One region of the Lelliottia sp. GFLA7 genome, then DNA from elsewhere that is predicted to be linked to it. Evidence: predicted binding sites of a transcription regulator. Region 1 holds the regulator's gene; each other region holds the start of a gene.
What was found. The regulator Fur, encoded in region 1, represses iron uptake genes when iron is present. The targets are predictions, from matches to a motif close to ATAATAATGAGAACNACTATCAA.

Region 1 (8,072 bases):
TCGCTGCGCCAGATTTGCCAGGAGATGCACGATCTCTACGCCCGTCACAACGTGAAGCAGCTGCAAAAAGAGATGTTCCGCAAAGCGCATTTCCCGCAGGTGATGATGAATCCGCAGGAAGCCAACTACGCCTATCTGCGCGGTGAAGTCGAGCTGGTTTCTCTGCGCGATGCCGAAGGTCGAATTGCCGCCGAAGGCGCGCTCCCTTACCCACCGGGCGTGCTGTGCGTCGTCCCTGGCGAAGTTTGGGGTGATGCGGTCCTGCGCTATTTCACCGCGCTGGAAGAAGGCATCAACCTGCTGCCGGGCTTCGCGCCGGAACTGCAGGGCGTGTATATCGAAGAGTGTGACGGACACAAACAGGTACGTTGCTACGTGATTAAACAACCCGTTGCGCAGCCCGCGCTGCTGAAAGGGGAAAAACTATGAGCAAATCCAATAAGATGGGGGTGGTGCAGCTCACTATTCTGACAATGGTGAACATGATGGGATCGGGCATCATCATGCTGCCCACCAAACTTGCGGAAGTGGGGACGATCTCGATTATCTCCTGGCTGGTCACAGCCGTCGGGTCGATGGCGCTGGCGTGGGCGTTTGCTAAATGCGGAATGTTCAGCCGCAAGACCGGCGGGATGGGCGGTTACGCCGAATATGCCTTCGGTAAGTCGGGCAATTTTATGGCGAACTACACCTACGGCGTGTCGCTGCTGATCGCTAACGTGGCAATTGCCATTTCTGCTGTCGGCTATGGCACGGAGCTGTTTGGTGCAGCGCTTACGCCGGTGCAGATCGGCCTCGCGACCATTGGCGTACTGTGGCTTTGTACTATCGCCAACTTTGGCGGCGCGCGCATTACCGGGCAAATCAGCAGCGTGACCGTCTGGGGAGTGATCATCCCGGTCGTCGGGCTGTGCATTATCGGCTGGTTCTGGTTTAGTCCAACGCTCTACGCCAACTCCTGGAACCCACATCACGTACCGTTCTTTACCGCGGTCGGGTCGTCGATTGCCATGACGCTGTGGGCATTTCTTGGGCTGGAATCGGCGTGTGCCAACGCCGAAGTGGTGGAAAACCCAGAGCGCAACGTGCCGATTGCGGTGCTGGGTGGTACGCTGGGCGCGGCGGTGATTTACATCGTTTCAACCAACGTGATCGCCGGGATTGTGCCGAATATGGATCTGGCAAACTCCACCGCGCCGTTTGGTCTGGCTTTTGCGCAGATGTTTACGCCAGAAGTCGGGAAAGTGATCATGGGGCTGATGGTGATGTCCTGCTGCGGTTCACTGCTCGGCTGGCAGTTCACGATTGCGCAGGTGTTCAAATCCTCCGCGGACTCCGGTTATTTCCCAAAAATCTTCTCGCGTGTGAGCAAGTCAGAAGCGCCGATTCAGGGAATGCTGGCGATTGTTATTTTCCAGAGCGGTTTGTCGCTGATGACCATTAGCCCGTCGCTGAGCAGTCAATTCAACGTGCTGGTCAATTTGGCCGTGGTGACTAATATCATTCCGTATATCTTGTCGATGGCGGCGCTGGTGATCATACAGAAAATGGCCAATGTCGAACCCGGCAAAGCGAAAGTGGCCAATATTGTGGCGCTGGTCGGGGCCATTTACAGCTTCTATGCACTTTACTCTTCCGGCCAGGAAGCGATGCTGTATGGCGCAATGGTGACGTTTATGGGTTGGACGCTGTACGGTCTGGTGTCACCGCGTTTTGAACTGAAAAATAAGCACAGTTAAGATAACAGTTAATATAAAAGTAAAACGGCAACCCTGGGGTTGCCGTTTTTTTCCCCTCTTCCGTGGAAGAAGGTTGCGGGGAGGATATCAGCCCCGCGCAATCAAACACATTTACGCGTTTTTCAGCACTTCGCTGACAATCTCTACCGCTTCTTTCTCAATCAGCTGACGGTGTTCGTCGCCGAGGAAACTTTCGCAATAGATTTTGTACGCATCTTCCGTACCGGACGGACGCGCTGCGAACCAGCCGTTTTCAGTCATCACTTTCAGACCGCCGATGGACGCACCGTTACCCGGCGCCGCTGTCAAACGTGCGGTAATCGGGTCACCCGCCAGCGTGTTTGCACTCACCATCTCAGGAGAGAGCTTAGAGAGTGCGGCTTTCTGCGCCGAGGTCGCGCTAGCCTGAATACGGTTGTAGCTCGGTGCGCCAAATCGCGCAGCCAGTTCGTTGTAATGTTCCTGCGGGTTTTTACCGGTCACGGCGGTGATTTCGGCGGCCAGCAGGCACATGATGATGCCGTCTTTATCCGTCGACCACGGCGTGCCGTCGAAACGCAGGAACGAAGCACCCGCGCTCTCTTCGCCACCAAAACCGAAGCTGCCGTCATGCAGACCGTCAACGAACCATTTGAAACCAACCGGCACTTCCACCAGCTTACGGCCCAGATCGTTTACCACGCGGTCAATCATCGCCGATGACACCAGCGTTTTACCTACCGCAACGTCTTTGCCCCACTGAGGGCGATGCTGGAACAGATAGTTAATCGCCACCGCCAGATAATGGTTTGGGTTCATCAGACCCGCAGGCGTGACGATACCGTGACGGTCATAATCCGGGTCGTTAGCAAATGCCAGATCGAACTTGTCGCGCAGTGCCAGCAGACCGGCCATCGCGCACTCGGAAGAGCAGTCCATACGGATTGCGCCATCTTTATCCAGATGCATAAAGCGGAACGTCTGATCGACCTGATCGTTAACGATGGTCAGATCCAGCTTGTAGAACTCCGCGATACGTTTCCAGTATTCGATACCGGAGCCGCCCAGCGGATCGACGCCCAGCTTGAGTCCCGCTTTTTGGATCGCCGCGATATCCACGATATCCGCCAGTCCTTCGATAAATGGCTGAACCAGATCGATCGCTTTCACGTGACCAGAAGCCATCGCAGCATCCAGAGAAATACGCTTAACGCCTTTCAGGCCATCAGCCAGCAGCGCGTTCGCACGGTCCTCAACCACTTTGGTGACGTTAGTATCAGCCGGGCCACCGTTAGGCGGATTGTATTTGATACCGCCATCGTCCGGCGGGTTGTGCGATGGCGTGATAACGATACCGTCCGCCTGCGCGCCGCCTTTTTTGTTGTGCACCAGAATAGCGTTCGAGACCGCAGGCGTTGGGGTATAGCCGTTGTCTTCCTGGATAACGACATCCACACCATTCGCTGCCAGCACTTCCAGAACGGAAATGAAGGCCGGTTCGGACAGAGCGTGGGTGTCTTTACCGACGAAGCACGGACCGGTAATACCGTTTTTGGCGCGTTCTTCAGCGATGGCCTGAGCAATGGCCAGAATATGCGGTTCGTTAAAGCTGTGGCGTGCCGCGCCGCCGCGGTGGCCAGACGTACCAAACTTCACTGCGTGTTCTGCGTTGCCCACTTCCGGCTTCAATACATAGTACTGAGAGGTAAGCTGAGCGACGTTAATCAAATCGCTTTGTTGTGCAGGCTGACCCGCACGTTCGTGATTTGCCATTGCCTGGTCCTTCTTATGCAAGGGTTAAATTGTTCCGCAAACCTTTTCAATCAATTCCGCCGGGAATTGCATCGACTGCATGATGTGTTCGACCATGCTGCGTTTGCGTCCGGTGTTGGTATTGGTGATGACCCAATATGGGGTACCCGGAACCTGTTTTGGTTTGGTTTGGTTACCGTTTTGAATCAGCGTCTGCTCATCCGCCGCGAAGTACACGCGCGTACGGCCGTGGAGCGACTCGGTCGCCTCAGCAAACGCTTTGTTATCCAGTGAATAAAGTGTAGTCAGCACCAGCAGAAAACGGTTAACCGCTTTCTTTTGCTCTGCGTATTCATCGGAGAGCAGCAGTTCACGTACCGCACGCACTTTGTCTTTAACCGGCGCAACGGTTTTTGCTTCCGCCACGACGTTCGACGCGCGAACCTCTTTTGAAACCGGAGTTGCAGGCTGTGAAGCGGCAGAAAATTTCAGCATGCGACGTAAAATGTCGGACGCACTCTCGCCAATATGTCGCGTGTGGCTGGCAATATACGCATAGAGCTCATCATCAACTTCGATTGTTTTCATCTTAATCCAGTGCAATATCTTATCTGAATACAAGTCGTTGGGATTATAGGGGCTAATCCCAACCGCGGATAGGGTCAAGCCAGGGTGGCGGCAAAAGTCAGAATAAACTGGATCCTTGCAGCCGGGCGGCAGAATGGTCAACATAATACCCTAACCTGACATACGTAAAAAAAGAACTTTGCCATGAAATTGAATAGCCGAGCGCAATCTGCACAATCGCCGAACAATAATTCTCCCATCGTACTGGTTCACGGCCTTTTTGGCAGCCTTGATAATTTGGGCGTGCTGGCGCGCGATCTGGTTACCGATCACGATATTTTGCAGGTCGATATGCGCAACCACGGTATTTCAGCCCGCGATCCGGAGATGACTTATGCGGCGATGGCCCAGGATCTGCTGGATACGCTTGATGCGAATAACATCGAAAAAGCGACGCTGATTGGGCATTCAATGGGCGGTAAAGCGGTGATGGCCCTGACGGCCATTGCGCCAGAGCGCATCAACCAGCTGGTGGTGATTGACGTGGCGCCCGTGGATTACGATGTTCGTCGCCACGATGAAATCTTTGCGGCGATCAACGCTGTCACTGAAGCGGGCGCTGCAACCCGCCAGCAGGCGGCGGCGATTATGCGCGGGCAGTTAGATGAAGAAGGCGTGGTGCAATTTCTGCTGAAGTCGTTCGTCGAGGGCGCGTGGCGATTTAACGTGCCGGTGCTGTGGGATCAGTACGATAACATTGTCGGCTGGCAGCCGGTTCCCGCCTGGCAGTCCCCTACGCTCTTTATTCGCGGCGGTAATTCACCGTATGTCACCGAAGCCTATCGCGATGCGCTGCTGGCGCAATTCCCGCAGGCGCGTGCGCATGTGATTGCCGGTGCGGGCCACTGGGTTCACGCCGAAAAACCGGAAGCGGTGCTGCGCGCCATCCGTCGTTATCTCTCTGAGAACGCGATTTGATTAAAATGTCAGCGACTGGACGCCTGTTGGCCTCCAGTCGTTGGCGTGCTGATATCAGTAATGTATGATGTCGCGCTCATCGCCCCGGCAATAGCAGGGCCGCTCGTTTTCCCCGAATTATCTGAATCATGGCCAAAGAACAAACGGACCGTACGACATTAGATCTGTTCGCGACTGAACGTCGACCGGGACGACCTAAAACCAATCCGCTTTCGCGCGATGAACAGTTGCGCATCAATAAGCGCAACCAGCTTAAACGCGACAAAAGTCGTGGGCTTAAACGCGTCGAGTTAAAACTCAATGCGGACGCCGTCGATGCCCTAAGCGAACTGGCTGAGGCCCGTGAAATCAGCCGCAGCGAGCTGATCGAAGAGATGCTTATGCTGCAACTGCAGGCATTGCGCCATTCTCAGTAAAAGTCTGAAAAACCACCCTTACCCCACTTTCATGTAGCACAGAGTGCAGTCCCGCGTGATAGCTGTTTCCGCTGACTTCTCTGTTCTGCTATGATTGCCCTTATCCGTGGACAATTTGTGCCACCATACCATTAAGTTTCAAGAGGTTATTTTACTCATGGCAATCATCGGCATTTTCTTCGGCAGCGATACCGGTAATACCGAAAACATCGCAAAAAACATTCAAAAACAGCTTGGTAAAGACGTTGCCGACGTCCATGACATTGCGAAGAGCAGCAAAGAAGATCTCGAAGGCTACGATATTCTGCTGCTGGGCATTCCTACCTGGTACTACGGCGAAGCGCAGTGTGACTGGGATGATTTTTTCCCAACGCTGGAAGAAGTCGACTTCAACGGTAAGCTGGTCGCGCTGTTCGGCTGCGGTGACCAGGAAGATTACGCAGAGTACTTCTGTGATGCGCTGGGCACCATCCGCGACATCATCGAACCGCGCGGCGCGGCGATTGTCGGTCATTGGCCAACGGCGGGTTACCACTTTGAAGCGTCTAAAGGCCTGGCGGATGACGATCACTTTGTGGGCCTGGCGATTGACGAAGACCGTCAACCAGAACTCACCGCAGAACGCGTAAACCAATGGGTTAAGCAGATCCGCGAAGAACTTCACCTCGACGATATCCTGAATGCCTGATTGATCGTGCGGCGCTGCAAAACTGTTGCGCCGCATTGATAGGTATTTCCAATTAAAATAATTGCTACAAATTTTTAACTTTTGCTTTCAGACCTGTACAATATCCCAGGTTAAAGTGGATGCCTTCGCTCAACTTTGTTGGCGATACCACGTTTTTATAAGCATACTTTGCTTGAGACTTGCAGTTTTCATTTAAGCATGGCAGTTCTATAATGAAACGCATTATCCCAAGTGCATTTTCTGTCACTTCTTCTTTAGAAGTGAATCGTTTAGCAACAGGACAGATTCCGCATGACTGACAACAATACCGCATTAAAGAAGGCTGGCCTGAAAGTGACGCTTCCTCGTTTAAAAATCCTGGAAGTACTGCAAGGGCCGGACAATCACCATGTCAGTGCGGAAGACTTGTATAAACGTCTGATCGACATGGGCGAAGAGATTGGCCTGGCGACCGTTTATCGCGTTCTGAACCAATTTGATGACGCCGGGATTGTCACCCGTCATAATTTTGAAGGCGGTAAATCCGTTTTTGAACTGACACAACAGCATCACCACGATCACCTCATTTGCCTGGATTGCGGCAAGGTGATTGAGTTTAGCGATGAATCTATCGAATCTCGTCAGCGTGAGATTGCCACTCGTCATGGTATCCGTCTGACCAACCACAGCCTGTACCTCTACGGTCACTGTGCAGAAGGCGATTGCCGCGAAAACGATCACGCGCACGACACCAAATAATCGTATTTCATACTCTGAGCCAACCTAACGGTTGGCTTTTTTTTGCCTGCTATAAATGAAAAAGCCCGGTTGCGCTTCATCCTGCGAATTTCAGGATGAAGCACAACCGGGCGTGGCAAAAGAAGATTACTTGCTGTTGTTGCTGCGGATCTCCTGCCAGATCTTGTCACAACGCTTTGCCACTTCCTGATCGTTACCGGTTTGACGCGCCTGAATACAGGCCTGGTAATCCAGCACCCGCACATTTTCCTGCGTCGCAAACTGCTCGTGCGCTTTCTCTTTTTTCAGCACAGTCAGCACGCTCTGACAGGCCTGGATTTTGTCTGGCGATCCTTCGGCGGTGTTAATACAGGCGCTGTACGCCTCTTTCAGTCGTGAGTCTTCTTTTGGTGCCTGAGGCTGTGCGCAGGCGACCAGCCCCGATGCGAGCACCGCGACGATAATCAATTTTTTCAGCATTTCAGTCTCCATTCCGGCGGGATGGGGGGAATCACCCCGCCGGCGCGTTCATCAGAAAATGGTGAATGGCGCGATGACCATGAATTTCACGTCACGCTCATCCTGGAAGATGTTGCCGTAACCGCCCGAGTAGCTTGGAATATCGGAGTGGTTGTCGTACTGGGTGAAGTGCAGTTTGAACATCGTGCCCTTCGCGCGACCCTCCTGGAGGGTGTAGATCGCATCGAGGCTATATGAGGACTCTTTCAGGCGATAGTTCGGGTCATAGTAAGCGTCCGGCGTAGCCATATCTGCAGGTTTTGCGTCCCATGCATACGCGTAAGATGCGCCAACCGCCCAGCCCGGCAGATTCCAGTTTTTCAGGTCATACATGGCGCCGAAGAATACAGCTTTCTCACCATCGGCGTTGAAATCCGAACGGTTATCCCACCAGATATCCAGGCGACCATTTGATGACGCGTAGGTCGGTGTCATACGCTGCAAGAAGTAGCCCTGCTGGCCTTCGGCCTTCACGTATGTTCCTTCCAGACGCAAATCAACTTGCCCGACTTTGTAGCCGAAGGTCAATGCTTGCAGCCATGCCGTGCCGTTATACAGATCGTTCACGCTGCCATCGCTGACTTTGTCACGCGTGCCGTAGAACTGATAGCTGGTGGACAGCGGGCCGCCGACGATATCGAATTTATAGCTGGCTTTGGCGAAGTATTGATCCACGTATCCTTCTGCCTGACCAAAAGCCGCTTCCAGCACTAAATC
Region 2 (8,072 bases), on a different contig from region 1:
TTGCGCTCGGTATGGTCGCCGTTTGGTGCTTACCGCGACTGCACCGCCTGATGCATAAGCTCAAACACCCGGTTTTGATTCTGGGTGCGGGCGGTTTCCTGCTGGGGATTCTTGGGGCAATTGGTGGGCCGGTGACGTTATTTAAAGGCCTAGATGAGATGCAACAGATGGCCTTCAGCCAGGTCTTTAGCGTGTCGGATTATTTCCTGTTCGCCGTGATTAAGCTGGCAGCTGTGGTTGTGGCGGCCGCATGTGGTTTTCGCGGGGGGCGCATCTTCCCGGCGGTATTTATCGGCGTGGCGTTAGGACTCATGCTGCACGAGCATGTCGATGCCGTCCCGGCGGCGATTACGATTTCGTGCTCGATTCTGGGGTTGGTGCTGGTCGTCACCCGCGATGCCTGGCTCAGTCTGTTTATGGCAGCGGTCGTCGTGCCCGATACCAACTTACTGCCGTTACTCTGTATCGTGATGCTGCCCGCCTGGCTCCTGCTGGCGGGCAAACCGATGCTGATGGCCTGGCGGCAGAATAAGTGACTAGCCGCTGTTACGTGCCTCCAGCGCTTTGGTGATGGCGCTGAGCAGCGAAGGAATATCCTCTTTGGGCAACATCACCTCAATCAGCGAAAGTCGCTCGCGATGGGCGACTTTTTCAAGCACCTCTGCCAGTTGTACCGTTTCGCTGACCCGCCAGCACTGAGCCTGACAGTTCAGGCTGAGCGCCTGCGGGATCTGCGTCCAGTTCCACAGCGCGATGTCGTTATAGCGCTGCTCTGCCCCATGAATCGCCCGCTCAACGGTATATCCCTCGTTATTCAGCACCAGAATGACAGGCCGCTGATCATCCCGCAGCATCGAACCTATTTCCTGAATCGTCAGCTGTGCCGCGCCGTCGCCGGTGAGCACAATCACACGCCTGTCCGGACAGGCGGTTTGCGCGCCAAATGCCGCTGCTAGCGTAAAGCCAATCGAGCCCCATAGCGGTTGAACGATAAAGTTGACGTCCGACGGCAGCCGCAGGGCACTTGCGCCAAACGCCGCAGTCCCTTGATCGGCAAGAATGATATCTCCGGGGCGAATAAACGTTTGCAACGTGTGCCAGAAATTATCCTGCGTCAGCTTGCCTTGATGATATTCCTGAGAAAGCGCGGGCTTATGAATCGGCAGATCGTGTTGGGTAACATGCTGCCTGCAAAGCTCGGATAAGATCTCAACCGCGCGCGCAATAGGAATGCCTGTAAACCAACGATCCCCAATTCGAGCCGCATGGGGCTGGACTTCAATGGTCTGCGCCGCAGTAAGTTTATGGGTAAATCCCGCGGTCAGCGTATCGGTGAAACGCGTGCCCACGCAGATGACGGTATCCGCCCCTTCAATAGCATCCCGGACGGCATCGGTGCTTGCCGCCCCACTGTATGTCCCGTAAAAACCAGCCTGTCGCTCATCAAAAATCCCTTTCCCCATCAGCATCGTGGCATGTGCCATGGGCGTCTCTTTTACCCACGCCTGCAGCGGATTTTTTAGCCCATAACGCAGGACTAAAAAGTCAGCCAGTAGCGCCGTACGGTGGCTGGTCGCAAGACGCGCCTCTGCGGCCTCACGGAACGCTTGTAGACAAGCGTTATCAACGGGAAAAAGCTCATTAGTGAAAGCGCTTACAGGCGGAATGGCAGGTTTTTTTGCCACATCTGCAGGCAACATCAAATAACCAGGACGGCGCTCGCGTCGCATCACTGACAATACGCGATCGATTTCATAGCAGGCATTTTGTTCAGTGAGAATGGCCTGCGCTGCGGTAATGGACTCGCTCATCCTGAAGAAATGGCGGAATTCTCCATCGCCCAAGGTGTGATGCATGAGCTCACCCTTTTGTTGCGCGGCACTACACGGCGCGCCTACGATGTGTAATACCGGCACGTACTCCGCAAAACTACCGGCGATGCCGTTCATCGCACTCAGTTCTCCCACGCCAAATGTCGTGAGCAACGCGGCAAAACCCTGGCAGCGCGCATATCCATCGGCGGCATAGGAGGCGTTGAGTTCGTTTGCACACCCTACCCAACGGATTTCGGGGCTATCGATAACGTGATCAAGGAACTGGAGATTGTAGTCACCCGGCACGCCAAACAGGTGCTTAACGCCACACTGTGATAGACGGTCCAGCAGATAATCGGCGACGCAGTACGGGGTTCGCATAACAGGAGTCCTTCTGACGTTGACCTCACTTTGAGTATTAAAGAAGCGTGATGCCTGTCCAGGAATGCGGAAAAGAAAAGGTTGGCAAGAATGCTTTACGAAAAATGGCGTAGTAATCTGATGGCCCGATTCAGCGTGTAAACGTATACACTGAGAATCACACTTCAGAATAAAGGGGCTAGCGCATGGTTTTTCAGGCGGATAAAACACGTTATGAGTCAATGCAATACCGTCGATGCGGTCAGAGTGGTCTTAGACTCCCCGTCGTCTCGCTGGGTCTGTGGCATAACTTTGGCGACAGCACGTTAATTGAAAATAGCCGTCAGCTTTTGCAGCGCGCATTCGAGCTCGGGATCACCCACTTTGATCTCGCCAACAACTACGGTCCACCGCCAGGATCGGCAGAGAGCAACTTTGGGCGTATTTTTCGGGAAGATTTTCACGCGTACCGCGACGAATTAGCGATCTCGACTAAAGCGGGATACACCATGTGGGATGGGCCTTACGGGGACTGGGGATCGCGTAAATATTTAGTCGCCAGCCTCGATCAAAGCCTGAAACGCATGGGGCTGGAATATGTTGATATCTTTTACCATCACCGTCCAGACCCAGAAACGCCGCTCAGCGAGACGATGAGAGCACTCGATCATATCGTGCGCCAGGGTAAAGCCCTGTATGTCGGTCTTTCAAATTATCCGGCTGAATTGGCGCGCCAGGCAATAGATATCCTCGACGATCTTGGGACGCCTTGCCTCATCCACCAGCCAAAATACTCGATGTTTGAACGGGCTCCCGAAGAGGGTTTGCTGTCCGTTTTGCAGGAAAAAGGTGTGGGTTGTATTCCTTTCTCGCCGCTCGCGGGTGGGCAACTGACCGATCGCTATTTAAATGGTATTCCGGCTGATTCGCGCGCAGCGAGCAAGAGTCGATTCCTGAATGCCGATCAGGTTAGCGATGAAAAACTGAGTAAGGTTCGCCAGCTTAACGCGTTGGCCGAAAGCCGAGGTCAGAAGCTGTCACAAATGGCACTTGCCTGGGTGTTACGTCACGACACCGTCACCAGTGTGCTGATTGGTGCCAGTAAGACTTCACAAATCGAAGACGCTGTCGGTATGCTCGATAATATTCATTTCTCTACGGAAGAACTCGACGCCATAGAAGTGATTTTGAATAGCTCAAATTAAGTGCGTTTTTAGCAAAAAGTGCTCCCCGCCGTGAATTAGGAGTTGAGGCGATTATACGGGGCTTTACTGCCCCGTAATATTGCGTTAACAGGCCGCTTACGGCCCCGATCGTGGGAGAATAACAATAATGTTCAGGTCACTCATTCTTGCAGCAATACTGATGGCGACCGCCCCGCTGGTTGCAAATGCAGGCGAAATTACCCTGTTGCCATCAGTAAAATTACAAATTGGCGATCGCGATAACTCTGGTAACTACTGGGACGGTGGCGGCTGGCGCGATCGTGATTACTGGAATCGTAACTATGAATGGCGCAAAAACCGCTGGTGGAGACATGATAATGGTCGCCATCGTGGTTGGGATAACCGTAAGGCATACGAACGAGGCTATCGCGAAGGCTGGAGCGATCGCGACGACCATCGCGGGCCTCGAGGCCATGGTCACGATCGTGGCCACGGACACGGGCATCGCCATTAATACTGTCACCCAAAAAAGGAGCCATCAGGCTCCTTTTTTCATGCTTTTTTAAGTCTGGGCTACAACCCCAGCAGCGTACCAATCAACAGCCACAGGTTCAGCGCCACCACCAGTACGACAATCATCCATCCGATACGTTTAACCAGCGTCGTATTGACCAAATCACCCATCAGCGATTTATTGCCTGTAAAAATCAGCAGCGGTACCAGCGCCAGTGCAATGCCAAAGCTCAGCAATACCTGGCTCATCACCAGAATGCGGGTTGGATCCAACCCCATCAGAATGACGATAAATGAAGGCATCATGGTGACAGAGCGGCGCACCCACAGCGGAATGTGGAAACGCACGAAGCCCTGCATAACGACCTGCCCGGCCAGCGTACCGACCACCGTAGATGAAAGCCCCGCAGCCACCAGACTCAAACCAAAGATCGTTGCTGCCGCATGGCTCAGCAGCGGTTCCAGCGTCAGATAAGCCTGATCGAGATCGGCGACGCCGGTATGACCATTAAAATGAAACGCCGCTGCGGCTGTCGCCATCATGGCGAGATTAACGAATCCGGCAATCGTCATCGCAATACCCACATCCCATTTGGTTGCCGAATAGCGTTCCTGCCGGGTACCATCATGCGCATTTTGCGTCAACGACGAGTGGAGATAGATAACATGCGGCATTATCGTCGCGCCCAGAACACCAGCGGCAAGGAACACGGCTTCCGAGGTTGGCAGACTGGGTATCGCCATGCCTTTGCTCAACTGCACGAGATTCGGCTGCGAAAATACAAGCTCAACGATATACGCTGCCGCAACGAATAACAGCAAACCGCCGATGACCAGTTCCAGCGGTTTTTGCCCGCGCCGCTGCAGCATCAGAATAAGAAAAGTGGCAATACCCGTCAGCACCGCTCCCTGAAGCAACGAAACGCCGAGGATCAGTTTGAAGCCTATGGCCGCGCCGATAAATTCCGCGAGATCGGTCGCCATCGCGATGATTTCCGCCTGAACCCAGTAAAACCAAACGACCGGACGGGGATAATGATCGCGAATTTGTTCCGCCAGGTTTTTGCCCGTCGCGATCCCAAGCTTTGCAGACAAGACCTGAATGAGCATCGCCATCAGATTTGCCCACACAACGACCCACAGCAGTTTATAGCCGAAACTGGCCCCGGCCTGAATATTGGTCGCAAAATTACCCGGATCGATGTAACCAATCGCAGCAATGAACGCCGGTCCCATTAATGCAAACCGCAACTTGCGCGCTGCTCTGCCACTGCTACCCTCAACGCGACTGTTATTCATTTCTACCTCTGAAGATATAGCCTTTGCTATGTTTCATGCTATCAAAATGAGAATGATTATCAAGATCATTTAAATGGGTTATAGCGATTTCATTGATAGCGAAGAGCAATAGCAAGACAGGACGTTTTGGAATTATTTAGAACGGACAGCGAAATTGAATCATCTTTTGTGAAGCGTAGCACACAAACGTAACTTTTCACTCATTTACATAACATAACAGAAATGTATGGTTGATCACTATTTTTGAGACTCGTCACAGGATGTAACTATAGTGTGGTCTTGATCTCGTTTTCTTTGCACTTGTTACATAGAATGTGCACGGAAATTAAACCTGCCTCATATTTGGAGCAAATATGGACCGCGTCCTTCATTTTGTCCTGGCACTTGTTGTCGTTACTGCACTTGCATTGCTGGTCAGCACTGACCGCAAAAACATTCGTATTCGCTATGTTATACAGCTGCTCGTCATTGAAGTTTTACTTGCGTGGTTCTTCCTGAACTCCAACATCGGCCTTGGTTTCGTTAAAGGCTTTTCCGAAATGTTCGAAAAACTGCTCGGATTTGCCAACGAAGGGACCAACTTCGTCTTTGGCAGTATGAACGATCAAGGTCTGGCATTCTTCTTCCTGAAAGTGCTGTGCCCAATCGTCTTTATCTCTGCGCTGATCGGTATTCTGCAGCACATTCGTGTTCTGCCAGTGATTATTCGCGCTATTGGCTTCTTGTTATCTAAAGTCAACGGTATGGGTAAACTGGAATCTTTCAACGCCGTCAGCTCCCTGATTCTGGGCCAGTCAGAGAACTTTATCGCTTATAAAGATATCCTGGGCAAAATGTCTCGCAACCGCATGTACACCATGGCGGCTACCGCAATGTCGACTGTATCCATGTCTATCGTGGGTGCATACATGACAATGCTGGAACCGAAATACGTGGTCGCAGCGCTGGTTCTGAACATGTTCAGCACCTTTATCGTTCTGTCCCTGATCAACCCTTACCGCGTTGATGCCAGCGAAGAAAATATCCAGATGTCTAACCTGCACGAAGGCCAGAGCTTCTTCGAAATGCTGGGCGAATACATTCTGGCTGGCTTTAAAGTTGCCATTATCGTTGCTGCCATGTTGATCGGTTTTATCGCGCTGATCGCTGCGTTGAACGCCCTGTTTGCTGCCGTTCTGGGCATCTCCTTCCAGGGTATTCTGGGTTACATCTTCTACCCAATTGCCTGGGTAATGGGTGTACCGGCGCATGAAGCACTGCAGGTCGGTAGTATTATGGCCACCAAACTGGTTTCCAATGAATTCGTTGCGATGATGGATCTGCAGAAAATTGCCAGCACGCTCTCTCCGCGCGCAGAAGGCATTCTGTCAGTCTTCCTGGTTTCCTTCGCTAACTTCTCTTCTATCGGTATCATCGCAGGCGCGATTAAAGGCCTGAACGAAGAGCAAGGAAACGTGGTCTCCCGCTTTGGTCTGAAACTGGTTTATGGTTCAACTCTGGTGAGCGTACTGTCTGCGTCTATCGCAGCCCTCGTACTGTAATCAGAAGAAAAAACCGGGGGTGATAAGCCTCCGGTTTTTTTATGCCTGTAATTCCTCGATGGGATGTGGCTTACCAATCAGATAACCCTGAAGATAATCCACGCCAAAGGCCAATAGCATCTGGCGCTGCTCTTGCGTTTCAACATATTCGGCGACAACGCTCAGTGATTTAGTTTTTGCCAGATTGCAAATCGATTTCACAATCATCGCGTCCATATCATCGGCACAAATATCCTTAATAAAACAGCCATCTATCTTTATGATGTCAGCCTCCAAACGCTTAAGCCGCTCGTAGTTGGCATAACCCGTACCAAAATCATCAATTGCAATTTTGAATCCGAATTCGCGCAGCCTCTGGATATTTAAAATACTGCTTTCAGATTCAGAAAAAGCCTGCTCTTCAGTGACTTCGATAATCACTGCTGCAGAAGAGACACCATGGCGCTCAAAGAGAGTAATGATGTCTGATGCTGTCTCTTTCTGCATCAATGTGAGAGGCATGAGATTGACCGAGAACCGGGCGGAATGGTGCGAAACGGGATGATCCGCCAACCATATCACCATGGCTTCCACCACGCTCAGGTCGAAACGTCTGCTGAGATTAAACTGTGCAATGAGAGGGATAAATTGGTCCGGAAAAATCAATTCGCCATCGCTTTCCAGTCGCGTCAGGATTTCGTGATATCCCCCGCCTGCAGCCTTCTGAATAGGTTGCACATACAGACGCAGCCCACCCTCACTGAGCGCGCGTTTAATGCGACTCAATAGGAAGACGCGTTCCGTCGTCTGGTCAGATACCGTTGCCATACTGTGAGTTAATGCTAATACGGTTTGATTTGCACAAGACTGCTCTGACAACCAACTCAATTGACCCAGCACATGATGAAGGTTCTCACCCCATTCATCGCTCAGGCTCCCCCAAGAGGCGCCAAATTCAACATCCAGGGCCGTGTTGTTCCAGTAAATTCTTCGATTATTTAGATGGTCAACCATGTGCTGCAATCGCGCAGCCGTTTCGGTGCCGTTCAGTACAAGAACCAACTCGCTACCCGGCAGTTGGAAAAGTTTTTCATCAGTCAGCAAAAAAGGCTGTAAACCGCTCGTGACTTCACGCTTACAGTTTACTCGCATCATCATCCCATAATGCCGACTCAGAAACTCCAGATTAGCGATGCGCAGGCAACATACATGAGAGTGTGGGTGCTTTTCGAGAAAAGCCTCCAGCGCGCGCATGTTAGGTAAGCCCGTCAAGGGGTCGGTCAATGCCCTCTCCTGCCAACCCTGCTTTAACCATTCGCCATGCTGATAGATACGTGACATGTAAAGCAGACAGATCGCGAACGAAATCAGAACGGAGAGAGCAAATGCCAGGGCGTAGC
Region 3 (8,072 bases), 140 kb from region 1:
GCCGCAACGCCTGACTGCGCAAAGGCCACAGTTGCCGCTTCCAGTAACGCTTGTCGTTTATCTTCACTCTTCGGACGTGCCACTCATTCTCCTCCATACGCGTCATCCTTCACTCTGGCTCTGCGTTGGCGGTGCTCGAAAATCTCAGCCACACTCGTGATGTGTTTCTGAGGTTATCTCCCTGGCCGCGCTGATTCAGGTTGAATGATTGTGTGCATCAAATTTACAAAAACCACGATTGAAACATGCTCTCTTCCACGCTGCAACGCGGAATGTCAAAGATCGAAAACGTCTTGACGATAAATTCATCACATCTATAATGAGTGCTTACTCACTCATAATCAAGTTTAACCCGCGTAAACCATCGGATGGGGCGCGTAGTCGGGTCAGGATATGAAAAAGTCTCTTCTCATCAGCATGGTGTTTGTCATGATTATAGCGTCCGCGGCAAGTTTACCCTTTGTACTGAATGCCGGATTTGGCCAGCCGCCGCAGGGTGAGCAGCTTAGTGAAATTGAGGCTTCGCCGCATTATCGCGACGGGCAGTTCCATAACCAACTCCCGACGCCGGGCTACAGCGGCGACAAAAGCATGCTGGCGGCGTGGTGGGAATTTCTCGTCACCAAACGCGAAAACGCCCGTCCTGCGCAACCGTTACCGCTTATCAAAACCGATCTGGCCAGCCTGCCGCTGGAGCAGGACACGCTGGTGTGGCTCGGCCACTCGTCCTGGTATTTACAGCTGGCGGGCAAACGCATCCTCATCGATCCGGTTTTCAGCAATTACGCCGCGCCGTTTTCGTTCCTGAACAAAGCCTTCGCCGGGGAATATCCGTGGCGTGCCGAAAACATGCCGGAAATCGATCTGCTGATTATTTCGCATGACCATTATGACCATCTCGATTACGCCACCATCAAAGCGCTGATGCCCAAAGTGAAGCGCGTTGTCACGCCGCTTGGCGTGGGATCGCACCTACGTTACTGGGGTATGGACGCATCAATAATTGACGAACGCGACTGGAATCAGACGGTACGCATTAACGATGATCTGATGATTCATGTGCTTCCGGCGCGTCATTTCTCCGGACGCGGGCTGAAGCGCAATCAGACGCTGTGGGCCAGCTTTATGTTCGTCACCCCTGAGCAGAAAGTTTATTACAGCGGTGATTCCGGCTACGGCCCGCACTTCAAGGCCATCGGCGAGCAGTTTGGTGAGGTCGATCTGGCGATTATGGAAAACGGACAATACGACCAGGACTGGAAATACATTCATATGCTGCCCGAACAGACGGCGCAGGCCGCGGCGGACATCAACGCTAAAGCGGTGGTGCCGGGGCATTACGGGCGATTTGTGCTGGCAAAACACACCTGGAACGATCCGGTGATTCAGCTGACGCGCGCCAGCCAGGACAAAAATTATCGTTTGCTGACCCCTGAGTTGGGTGAGCCTGTGCATGTTAATGATGCGACGCAGCAATTTCGTGAGTGGTGGGAATAATGATTAATCACGCAACAGAGGGGGAGAGCAGCATGACTATTTCCGCTCAGGTCATCGATACTATCGTCGAATGGATTGACGATAATCTTCATCAGCCGCTGCGCATTGAAGAGATCGCCCGCCACGCGGGGTATTCCAAATGGCATTTGCAGCGTCTGTTTATGCAATACAAAGGCGAAAGCCTGGGGCGTTATATTCGCGAGCGTAAATTGCTGCTGGCGGCGAAGGATCTGCGTGAATCGGACGAGCGGGTGTACGACATCTGTCTGCGCTACGGGTTTGATTCTCAGCAGACGTTTACCCGCATCTTCACGCGTACGTTCAACCTGCCACCAGGTGCGTACCGCAAAGAAAATCATAGCCAGACGCACTGAAACGCCCCCTCATCCCAAAGGGGTTAGGGGAAAGAAATTCCTACTTCAAAGGGCGAGGGATAAAAGACCGCACCGACGATCCCCTCACCCCAAAAGGGCGAGGGGATAAAAACCGCACCGACGATCCCCTCTCCCTTGGGGAGAGGGTTAGGGTGAGGGGCCCAGACCGCACGGTTTACCAGCTGTAATTCACCGTTGCGGTCATCGTCCTGCCAATGCCGTAGAAGCACGCCGTATCGCTGGCGCACGACGCCACGTACTTCGTATCCGCCACGTTATTGACGTTGAACTGCACGCTCGCCCCTTTCAGGCTGCTGTTCAGTTCGCCCAACTGATAGCTCACCATCGCGTCATACAGATCCACCGATCCCACTTTGAAGGTGTTTTTCGCATCGCCATAGCTGGTGCCGATGTAACGCATTCCCACGCCTGCGGTCAGGCTTTTCAGCGTGCCGCCAGGTACGGTGTAGCTCGCGAAAGCCGACGCCATATGCGTTGGGATACGCGCGGGCGTTTTGCCTTCGGTTCCTGCCACCGTGGTGCTCTGGGTTTCCGCATCGGTGTAAGTGTAAGAGCCGATCAGGTTGATGCTGTCCATCAGCGTGGAGTGAATTTCGGCTTCCACCCCTTTCGAGCGCACTTCACCCGCGTTTTCAAACCAGCCTTCGGCGCTGTTGTACGTCGCCACGTTGCTCTGGGTCAGATCGTACAGCGCCAGCGTCATCAGCGTGGAGTCGACCGGTTGATACTTCAGGCCAATTTCGGTTTGCTTGCCGGTCGTTGGTTTAAACGGCGCCACGCCCGGCGCACGGTTAGTTTGCAGGCTGGGTTCAAACGACGTGCTGTAGCTGATGTACGGTGACAGACCAAAATCAAAGGCGTACAGCAGACCGGTGCGCCAGGTGAATTTATTGTCGTTTTGCTGAGTTTGCGTGCCGCCGTCAAAATCCGTGGTGCGCACTTCAGTCCAGTCGTAGCGCCCGGAAACCAGCCACTCCCAGTTATTCCAGCTCATTTGATCCTGCAGATACAGCCCCATCTGATCGAGATTTTGCTGTTCGTCGGTGGCGGTGCTGAAGGTGCTTTCATCGACGTTAATGCCGTAAACCGGGTTCGTCCAGTCCAGGTTATATTGCGCGCCCATCCCGCGCTCCAGCAATTGCTTATCTTTCGACGTTTTGTAATCCAGACCGCCGAGCAGGGTGTGATTGACATCGCCCGTCGCAAACAGCGATTCAAGCTGGTTATCGATGCCAAACTCATTGGTGGTGCGCTCTTCGTGCTGGGCGCGACGGGTCAGCACCGTGCTGTCCGCCGCGCTGTTTGCGTACACCAGATAGCGATATTTCTGCTTGATGGACGCGTAACGCGCGTTCTGGCGGAAGGTGAGGTTATCGGCAAACTGGTGCTCCAGCTCGTAGCCGATCATGGTCTGCTCGCGCCACGACTGGTTGTAATCCGGATCGCTGACGTTAAAGTCGCGCGGAATATAGCGGCCATTCGCGCTGGTCACCGTGCCGTACGCTGGCAGGAAGTTGCGATAACCGGCGTCGGGATCTTTCTGATAGCTGGTCAGCAGGGTAAAACGCGTTTGATCGTTTGGATACCAGGTGATCGCCGGGGCAATCGCCATGCGCGTTTCTTTATAATCTTCCACCTGATTGTGCTGGGTGCGGGCGATACCGTTTACGCGATACAGCACGCGGCCGTCATCGCTCAGCGGCCCGCCAAAATCAAACGCGCCTTCCGCCAGATCGTGATTCCCGGTGCGGAACTGCACGTGGTGAATCGGCTCGCTGGTGGGGAGTTTGCTGGTCATGCTGATCAACCCGCCTGGGTTAACCTGACCAAATAAGACCGACGCTGGGCCACGGACCAGCTCGACGCGTTCGAGCAGCCACGGATCAACGGAGCCGGTTTGCGAAGACGCCGTCGCGCCAAAGCTTAGCCCGTCGAGGAATTTGGGCACGTAGCTAAAACCGCGCACAAACACCTCATCGTTACGGTTCGACGAGCCGCGATATTCAGTGAACACCCCTGCGGAATAGCGCAGCGCCTGGGACACTGAGGTGACGTCCAGTTGCGCCATTTGGTCACGCGTGATCACGGAAACCGACTGCGGCGTTTTCACAATGTCCGCGCTGGTTTTGGTGGCGGAGAGCGTTTTGGTCGCCACGATCCCTTTCACCGGCGCGGTTGGTTCTTCGCTGACGCTCTGCGTTACTACTATGGTTTCTTCTTTGGTTTGCGCCTGCGCGGCCACGCTAACGGTGGCCAGACTCAACAGCCAGAGTTGCATTATCTTATTCTTATTAAACATGTTAATTGAACTTCCTTGGTTGCTATCGCCATAAAATGCCTGATTTGAAGTGGCTAAAAATCAGGCATAACACCCTTTAACGGATAGGATGATATTGCAAATCATTCCCATTTGCATTAGCGTAAGTAACAAATTTTTACAGGAAGCGGGTGTGAATGAAGAGGGCATGGAGTGGGCTGTTATTAGGGATAAGTACGCTGCCAGCGCTGGCGGCGACGTGTGAACACCCTTCCATTAAGGGCGAGCAGCAGGGGAAATTTGATGCCAGCGGCGAGGTCTGTTTTATCCTGCCCGCGCTCGGTGAAAACTATGTCTCCGCGACGCTGCACGGCGTGACGGATGCCCGTCTGCTGGACGGCAAAAACCGCCGTATCCGCACGCTGATTGAAAATGGCCCGGCGGATGGCGAGCACTCTCTGCTTTTTGCGCTTCCTGTTCAGCAAAACACCTCGCTGGTGTTGCACGGCGAAGCGGGAAAGCCGTGGCGTTTTCAGTGGCGAATGAAAGAAACCGCGCCGTTACCACGCACACAGATGATTGAGCCGGAAAGCCCGACGCTGCAAAAACTGGCTAAAACGATTGCTGCCGGTGGAAATACTGATGCGTTCTGGCAGGCGCAAATTCGGCAGGGAACGCCGATGGTGGAGCCTTTCGATGCCAGCCATAAGCGCATCACGTTTTTATGGCGCGGTGCGCGCGATAACGTGTTTATTCTCGGATCGCCCGCGGGCGATCACGATCCGCTGTTCCGTCTGGGGAAAACCGACGTCTGGTTCCGCAGCTACGTTGTGCCGGCTGATACGCTGACGCAGTACAAACTCGCGCCAGATGTCCCGCGTATCGAAGGCAGCGCCCGCGATCAGCGCCGTGCCATTCTGGTCAGCGCGCAGGCCGATCCGCTTAACCCGCAAACCTTTGGCGATCAAAAAGCGGATCGCTGGAATCGCTATTCGTTGTTGGATCTCAGCCCCGTGCGCTACTGCTCCGCTGCTGCCGCCGCACAGCCGCTGGCGCACGGTTCGCTCACACGACACGCATTTACCAGCAAAATACTGGGCAACGGGCGGGAAGTGATGATTTACCAACCGCGTGGTACACAGCCCGCGCGCTGGACGCTGATCCTGTTCGACGGGCAGATTTACCAGGACGAATACCACTTTGCCAACGTGCTGGATGGGCTGATTGCCCGTCACCATGTGCCGCCGGTTAACGTGGTCTTTATCGACAGTCTCGATCATGCCCGCCGTGGCAAAGAGCTTCCGCCGAATCCCGATTACGCCGACTTTATGGGGCAAGAGTTAATGCCGTGGCTGCGTGGACAGGGAATAGCGATGCAGCGTCAAAAAACGGTTCTGGCAGGTTCAAGCTACGGCGGCATTGCGTCGTCGTGGGTGGCGCTGCGCTATCCGCAGCTGTTTGGTAACGTTCTGAGTTTGTCCGGTTCGTACTGGTGGGCGCCGAAAGGCGAAGCGCCGGGCTGGCTGACGCGTCAGTATGCGCAGTCTCCGCAGTATCCGATTCACTTCTGGTTGCAGGCTGGGCGATTCGAAACGACCGGGCCGGGCGGGGGGATCTATCGCAATACCGAGGCGTTCGAACAGGTATTGCGTGAGAAAGGCTATCGCGTGAGCTTCCATCCGTGGTCAAGCGGCCATGATTATGCGGCCTGGTGTGAAGCGCTGATCCACGGGATGCGGGATTTCAGCGGCTTACGCGGCCAGTGAAAACCAGCGGCGCCAGACGAATCGCAGCACAAAGAATTCTATGGCGCCGAGCAGTAAAAACCACAGGCAGAACACAATCGTGTACAGCTGATTCAAATCCATCAGATGGAACTGTGCGACCAGTTTCTGCGCGACGGCCAGCCCAAAAGAGGGCGCGGGGAGCAGCAGGCAGGAGAGCAATGCCATCAGCAAAATGCCTCCTGCCGTTAACAGTGACTCTAACGGGTGCTTCATATTAATGTTAATCATCAGTTAAAAAAGTTATTGTCCGGCATCTTGCAACGTAAAGCAATATCCACCCGGATTAACGTATTCCGATAATAAACCCTAAATGACCCGCCAAATATTCGCGAATTAATTTAATTACGCCCCCGAAATTAAATTACTCTGTCGTAATGTAAATTATTGTCACGCTCAGGCGAAGAATTTTACAAACGTATAAGTGCTATATCCAATTAACGTCGCAATAACAATTGCAACAACGACATACAAAGCCAGACGCCGCGTGCTATTAATCCCAAACATGCTATCCCTCGTTTAGTTATCGTTTAGAAACATTTTGCAAAAATCATCTTATCGAAATAATGACCCACAGAATTTAATTACGCAACTGTCATTATATTGCGATGCTGAAAATAACTCTGCAAGCGTTAAAAAGAGTAAAAGTTGAATAATTAAAGCCAGAAAGGAATTCAGGCTTACGTCCACCGGATATTAAAGGAAATGTATCTATGACCAACAAAATGAACACCGAAAATCGGCCTTACCATCAGACGGTTGAGCAGGTTCTCGCAGAAAAAAAGAGTAACACCAATGGGTTGAGCCGTGATGAGGCTCAGGCTCGATTGCAGCAGTACGGCCCCAACGCGTTGCCAGAGAAAAAAGGCAAACCGGCATGGCTGCGTTTTCTGGCCCATTTTAACGATGTGCTGATTTATGTTCTGTTAGCGGCAGCATTATTAACCGCGCTCATGGGCCATTGGGTCGATACGCTGGTCATTTTAGGTGTGGCGGTGATCAACGCATTAATTGGCCATATTCAGGAAAGTAACGCCGAGAAATCACTGCAAAGTATTCGAAATATGCTTTCGAGTGAAGCGCGGGTTATTCGAAATGGGGCGCACGAAACCATTCCGACGACTGATATTGTCCCGGGCGATATTATTGTTCTGCGTGCGGGGGACCGAATTCCTGCCGATATGCGTCTCATAGAAGCGCATAATTTACGCGTAGAAGAAGCTATTCTGACCGGTGAATCCACGGTCGTGGATAAACATATTCTTCCCCTGAGCGGTGAATTATCGCTGGGCGATCGCACCAACCTGGTGTTCTCCGGTACGACCGTGAGCGCAGGCGGTGGCGTGGGCGTAGTCATTGCCACCGGGCAGGACACCGAGCTTGGTCACATCAATCAGATGATGGCGGGCATCGAAAAGCACCGTACGCCGCTGCTGGTGCAGATGGACAAACTCGGTAAAGCGATCTTCGCGCTGATTCTGGTGATGATGGCCGCGCTGTTTGTCTTCAGCATGCTGTTGCGTGATATTCCGCTGGGCGAGCTGCTGCTGTCCCTGATCAGCCTCGCGGTAGCGTCCGTTCCGGAAGGTCTTCCTGCGATTATCTCCATTATTTTGTCCCTTGGCGTACAGGCGATGGCGAGCAAAAAAGCCATTATCCGCAAGCTGCCAACCGTGGAAACGCTGGGCGCGATGACCGTGGTCTGCTCCGATAAAACCGGCACGCTGACCATGAACGAAATGACCGTCAAAGCGATTATCACCGCTGACAGCTGCTATCGCGTCGAAGGGAATAGCTACGAGCCGGTGGGCGATATCTGTCTGGAGGGCAGTGACGAGCCGGTGCAAATCCAGCAGGGAACGGTGCTGGAGCACTATTTGCGCACCATTGATCTCTGCAACGACAGCCAGATGATGCAGGATGAGCGCGGTCTGTGGGGTATCACCGGCGGGCCGACCGAAGGCGCACTGAAAGTGCTGGCGGCGAAAGCGAATCTCGCGCCTGTTGTGACCACGCTTATCGGTAAAATCCCGTTCGACTCGCAGTACAAGTACATGAGCACTCACTACTTGATTGGCAGTGAAGCGCAAATCCTGATAACCGGCGCGCCGGACGTGATTTTCGACCTGTGCGACCAGC

Region 2: AC07RN_RS09520 (Nramp family divalent metal transporter) is a predicted target of Fur. The motif match lies at 5,193-5,215, and genes of this name have one in related genera.
Region 3: AC07RN_RS04495 (TonB-dependent siderophore receptor) is a predicted target of Fur. The motif match lies at 4,286-4,308, and genes of this name have one in related genera.

What each region holds. Positions count from the first base shown of each region.
Region 1 covers NZ_JBWLAQ010000001.1:782,023-790,094, forward strand. The annotation lists gene speF (ornithine decarboxylase SpeF) at 1-429, shown strand, start outside; gene potE (putrescine-ornithine antiporter) at 426-1,739, shown strand; gene pgm (phosphoglucomutase (alpha-D-glucose-1,6-bisphosphate-dependent)) at 1,851-3,491, opposite strand; gene seqA (replication initiation negative regulator SeqA) at 3,516-4,058, opposite strand; gene ybfF (esterase) at 4,242-5,015, shown strand; gene ybfE (LexA regulated protein) at 5,144-5,431, shown strand; gene fldA (flavodoxin FldA) at 5,589-6,119, shown strand; gene fur (ferric iron uptake transcriptional regulator) at 6,411-6,857, shown strand; gene chiQ (ChiQ/YbfN family lipoprotein) at 6,984-7,313, opposite strand; gene chiP (chitoporin ChiP) at 7,368-8,072, opposite strand, start outside.
Region 2 covers NZ_JBWLAQ010000002.1:830,919-838,990, forward strand. The annotation lists gene AC07RN_RS09500 (ion channel protein) at 1-536, shown strand, start outside; gene ipdC (indolepyruvate decarboxylase) at 537-2,195, opposite strand; gene mgrA (L-glyceraldehyde 3-phosphate reductase) at 2,381-3,379, shown strand; gene AC07RN_RS09515 (DUF2502 domain-containing protein) at 3,507-3,854, shown strand; gene AC07RN_RS09520 (Nramp family divalent metal transporter) at 3,914-5,152, opposite strand; gene nupC (nucleoside permease NupC) at 5,506-6,693, shown strand; gene AC07RN_RS09530 (sensor domain-containing phosphodiesterase) at 6,733-8,072, opposite strand, start outside.
Region 3 covers NZ_JBWLAQ010000001.1:921,188-929,259, reverse strand. The annotation lists gene AC07RN_RS04510 (TetR/AcrR family transcriptional regulator) at 1-83, opposite strand, end outside; gene AC07RN_RS04505 (MBL fold metallo-hydrolase) at 394-1,497, shown strand; gene AC07RN_RS04500 (RamA family antibiotic efflux transcriptional regulator) at 1,530-1,871, shown strand; gene AC07RN_RS04495 (TonB-dependent siderophore receptor) at 2,047-4,191, opposite strand; gene AC07RN_RS04490 (alpha/beta hydrolase-fold protein) at 4,347-5,915, shown strand; gene AC07RN_RS04485 (DUF1158 domain-containing protein) at 5,901-6,149, opposite strand; gene AC07RN_RS04480 (cation-transporting P-type ATPase) at 6,647-8,072, shown strand, end outside.